Regions from separate parts of the Sporosarcina sp. 179-K 3D1 HS genome, predicted to be linked through region 2. Evidence: predicted binding sites of a transcription regulator. Region 2 holds the regulator's gene; the other holds the start of a gene.
What was found. Region 2 encodes LexA, which represses DNA repair genes until DNA is damaged. Its sites were predicted from a motif close to CGAACATATGTTCG; they were not measured.
Positions count from the first base shown of each region.

Region 1: the regulator LexA is predicted to act here: its motif matches at 906-919, upstream of AB1K83_RS05455 (DNA polymerase IV).

Region 1 covers NZ_JBFEGI010000003.1:64,075-66,548, reverse strand. Annotated here, with positions in the region: gene AB1K83_RS05460 (YbfB/YjiJ family MFS transporter) at 1-824, shown strand, start outside; gene AB1K83_RS05455 (DNA polymerase IV) at 939-2,195, shown strand; gene AB1K83_RS05450 (cytochrome-c oxidase) at 2,289-2,474, shown strand, end outside.
Region 2 covers NZ_JBFEGI010000001.1:143,620-146,093, reverse strand. Annotated here, with positions in the region: gene AB1K83_RS00780 (aminotransferase class I/II-fold pyridoxal phosphate-dependent enzyme) at 1-670, shown strand, start outside; gene AB1K83_RS00775 (hypothetical protein) at 689-961, shown strand; gene lexA (transcriptional repressor LexA) at 958-1,578, opposite strand; gene AB1K83_RS00765 (LysM peptidoglycan-binding domain-containing protein) at 2,004-2,321, shown strand; gene AB1K83_RS00760 (recombinase family protein) at 2,318-2,474, shown strand, end outside.

The DNA of each region.
Region 1 (2,474 bases), on a different contig from region 2:
GCTTCATGGTGAGCGGTCTCGGGCTTGGCACACTCATCTCCAGTACACTCGTCCCGTTTTTCACGACGTGGTTCGAACTGGAAGGTTGGCGGCAGTTATGGTTCTTCTATGGCATCTTGTCCATCTTGTCGACGTTGACGGCGCTACTTATTTTACGCGATCCGCCAGTCCCTTTATTGGATAAGGGACAGAAAGAGCAATCGCTTTGGAAAGAAGTGTATTTACATAAGCGGGTGCTGCTAGTGGCGGGCATCTATGGGCTGATTGGTTTCGCGTATTTGATTCCACAAAGCTTTCTGTTCAGCTTCATCTTGGAAGCGGGCATCAATCCATATCAGGCAGGCCAGATCATGGCGCTCGGCGGCATCATGTCGATCTTCAGCGGTCCGCTTTGGGGAAGCATTTCGGATAAGATCGGGCGCAAGCGATCGTTGCTCATCACATTGATCATCGGATCCTTCTCCATGGTGTTGCCCGTCGTCTTTCCGGCTGCGCTCGGCTTTATCATCAGCCAATTTTTATGGGGAGTTACCGTGGTCGGCATGCTGTCGCTCATTCAAGCATTGTCCACTGAGCAGATCCATCCGTCCTACGCTCCGATCGCCCTCGGCTACGTCACGATTTATTTTGCGGCGGGACAATTGCTCGGCCCGGGTCTGGGCGGCTGGATCATCGACAATGTCGGCGGAATCCCTACCGCACTGCTGTTATGCGCAGGGCTGTTGCTAGTCGCTTTCCTTCTGTCCTTCAAGGTGGAGAAGAAGAGTGCCGAGCGTCCGGTTGCCGAACCATTCGTTCATTCACCAAAAACAACCAATCCGTGAGTCGATGCGGATTGGTTGTTTTCCTTTTCTGGAAAATATGTCAACTTGAATAAAGGCGCTTTCTCACGCTATACTAGAAATAGAACAAATGTTTGTATAGCGAGGAGAATGCCTATGTATGAACATCTGCCCGAACGAAATATCATTTGCCTCGACATGCGCAGCTTTTACGCCAGCTGCTCGGCCGCAATCGAGGGGCTGGAAGTGATGGAGACACCGATCGCCATCATTGGGAATAAAGAGCGCAAAGGCGGTGTCGTCCTCGCCGCTTCACCGGCGCTCAAGCAGCAATTCGGCATCAAGACCGGCATGCGGCTTTACGAAATCCCGGACGATCCCGCCATCCATCTGATTGAGCCGAAAATGCAGTTCTATATCGACGTCTCGATGGAAATCACCCGGCTGCTGCATCGTTACGTACCGAAGGAAGCCATTCATGTCTACAGCATCGATGAGAGTTTTGTCGACCTGACCGGGACCGAGCGCCTATGGGGTCCCCCCGTCGAGACGGCCAAGCGCATACGGGAGGATCTGTTCCAGCAATTCCAGCTGCGCTCCGCCTGCGGGATGGGACCGAATATGCTGCTATCGAAACTGGCGCTCGATCTCGAGGCGAAAAAAACGGGGGTCGCTCTTTGGCGTTATGAAGATGTGCCTGAAAAGCTATGGCCGGTCGCCCCGCTGAGCCGGATGTGGGGGATCGGCAGCCGCATGGAAAAGAGATTGAATCAGATGGGTATCTTTTCGGTCGGCGATCTGGCCCGCACCCCTCTTGAACATCTCGAAAAGAGGTTCGGCATCATGGGCAATCAATTATATTACCATGCGCACGGCATCGACCTATCCGACCTCGGACTGCCTCCCCTTGTCGAAGGGCAGGTCAGCTATGGAAAAGGGCAAGTACTGTACCGCGATTATGTGAAAAGAAAGGACATCCTGACCGTATTGCTGGAAATGTGCGAAGACGTGGCGATGCGCGCACGGCAAGCGGGAAGGATGGGGCGTACCGTCCATCTGGCGGTCGGCTATTCCAAGCATGCGCTCGGGGGCGGATTCGGCCGGTCGCGCACGATGGAGGAAGCGACCAATGATACGATGGTCATCCATCGGCTCTGCACGGAACTGCTGGATGAGTTCCATGACGGGCGGCCGGTGCGCCGTTTGCATATCAGCCTCGGCAATCTGGAAGAGGAGCATTCCATGCAGCTCAGCCTGTTTGACGAGCATAAGTGGCGGAACCGGCAACTCGGCGAAACGATGGACGCCCTTCGCACGAAATACGGTTCCACCGCCGTTCTCCGTGCCGCTTCCTACACAGAAGCGGGTACGGCGATTGAACGGGCCAAACTGATCGGCGGACATTTTAAATAAAAGAAGCATGCTGTTGGCCCAGCAGTAGTTGCCCCCACCTATGGCGCATAGAATGAAGAGAAAGTTCATTTTGAGCAGAAAGGGGGGAGTGGATTGGGAAAACAACTGATTAAAATTGCAGTCGTTTACTTTCTGATCGGGATTGCTTTGGGCTTATACATGTCTATTACTCATGTGTTCAATTTGGCGACTGTGCATGTGCATATCAACCTGCTCGGATGGATGTCACTGGCTATTATCGGCATCTTGTATCATCTCTATCCGCATTTAGCGGGAACC
Region 2 (2,474 bases):
GGAGTTGATTGTATTCGTCGATAATTGCTACGGCGAATTTGTCGAAGAACAGGAGCCGACGGATATCGGAGTGGACTTGATGGCCGGTTCCCTCATAAAAAATCCGGGTGGTGGTTTGGCTCGCACCGGGGGGTATATCGCGGGTCGTGCCGATCTCGTGGAAAAATGCGCCTATCGGATGACTTCGCCGGGGTTGGGAGCGGAGGCAGGCGCTTCTCTGGATACGCTGTTGGAAATGTACCAGGGATTCTTTCTGGCCCCCCATGTGGTGAGCCAAGCGTTGAAAGGGGCTCTATTTACGGCTGCCTTGTTGGAGAGCTATGGAATGAAGACCGCGCCCCATTATGCAGAGGAACGGACCGACTTAATTCAATCTGTTTCGTTTGAGACGGCGGAGCAGATGATCGCATTCTGCCAGACCATCCAGGAAAACTCTCCGATTGATGCGCATTTTGCACCGGAGCCGTCCTATATGCCAGGCTATGCAGACGATGTCATCATGGCGGCCGGCACATTCATCCAAGGGTCCAGCATCGAATTGACTGCTGACGGCCCAATCCGTCCACCGTACACCGCGTATGTACAAGGTGGATTAACTTATGAGCACATCAAAGCCGCCGTCCTTGCTTCTACTTGGAAATTGGTCAACGGGGACTTGTTAGGGGAGTAAGGATGAGGAAGTAGTGCAATGCTTTATGGCTCGGGCGAAATGTCATGGGAAAACAGGGAATTGTCATGGCAATTGGTGAAACTGTCATGGCAATCCGAAAAACTATCATGGCCCGGCCGAGCTGTCATGGGAAAATCGGGAATTGTCATGGCAATCCGAAAAACTGTCATGGCCCGGTCGAACTGTCATGGCAATCCGAAAAACTATCATGGCCCGGACACAATTCCTCCGAGTCCACACAAAAAAGAGCTGCCTACGTTAAAACGAGTAAGCAGCTCTTTTTGTGATTAATGAATCATCCGGTAGACACCAACAACTTTTCCAAGGATGGTAACATTATCGACAATGATCGGGTCCATCGAAGGGTTCTCCGGTTGAAGGCGGAAATAATCCTTTTCTTTAAAGAATCGTTTGACCGTTGCTTCGTCCTCGTCCGTCATAGCAACGACAATCTCACCGTTTTGAGCCGTTTGTTGCTGTTTGACAACGACATGGTCTCCATTTAAGATACCTGCGTCAATCATACTTTCCCCGACAATTTCAAGCATGAATAAATTATCTTCACTTGTGCCGAATGATTCGGGCAACGGGAAATACTCCTCAATATTTTCAATTGCTGTAATTGGAAGTCCGGCCGTCACCTTCCCCACTAACGGAACATGGAGTACGCCTGGTTTCATGGCATCCAAGCCTTCTGGATCGAGAACTTCGATCGCACGCGGTTTCGTTGGGTCTCTACGAATATACCCTTTGCTTTCTAACCTTGCCAGATGGCCATGAACAGTGGAACTGGAAGCAAGCCCGACTGCTTCTCCGATTTCCCTTACGGATGGCGGATACCCTTTTTTCCTGACTTCGTCTTTAATAAAAGTTAAAATATCCTCTTGTCTCTTTGAAATCTTCTTCAAACCATTCACCTCTCAACTAACAATCTAGTAATTTATCTAAATTCAGCAAGATTCCCAATTCTATGGTTGACGCTATGAATGAAGCGCATTCTACTTCAATGGGTTTTTTCAAACGCTTGCTGAATTCAGATAATGCCTCCGGCGGATGTCACAGATTTTGAAAGGAGTCAAGAGGAAGGCAGTCTAAAAGCGCGACGTCCTGTCGCAACGACTGCATGACCTGCATCACGCAGGCCTCAAGCTCGAAAAAATCTGGACGCAATTACGCCGAGGCGTAATTGATTAAATTTCTTACTTTACAGTATAACAGGTGTTCGGGTAATAAGCAAACGCAAGTTCGAGAAAAGGATTGACAAATGGAAGCAAGTGTTCTTATAATGAGAACAAGTATTCCGAACTAACATTCGCAATAGGGGGATTTATACATGGCTTTTATTAAAAACAACTCTTATATCTTACTAATATTTGTAATTTGTATCAGCGCTACATTGATCGGTACGTATAAACTCGCTAAAGAACAAGCTTATACGGAAGTCACCATAACAGAAGGCGACACGCTTTGGGGGCTTGCTTCCTTATATGCTTCCGATAACATGACAAAGGAACAATGGATACGGGAAGTGATCACAATGAACGATCTTTCGGATACTACAATTATTAAAGGGGATACACTGCGCATGCCTGTTGAAGAAGTGAACCTGCCTTATATAGAAAAACATCAAATGGCAGGGATTGGACAATGAGTACAGGAGACAAAACATGCGTCAGTTATTGTCGGGTGAGTACAGAGAAGGAAACACAGGAAATGTCGTTAAAACGGCAGGAAGAAGAACTGCAATCCCTTGCCGCACAACTTGGTTTCCGGCATGTGAGGACATTTACTGACAAGCATAGCG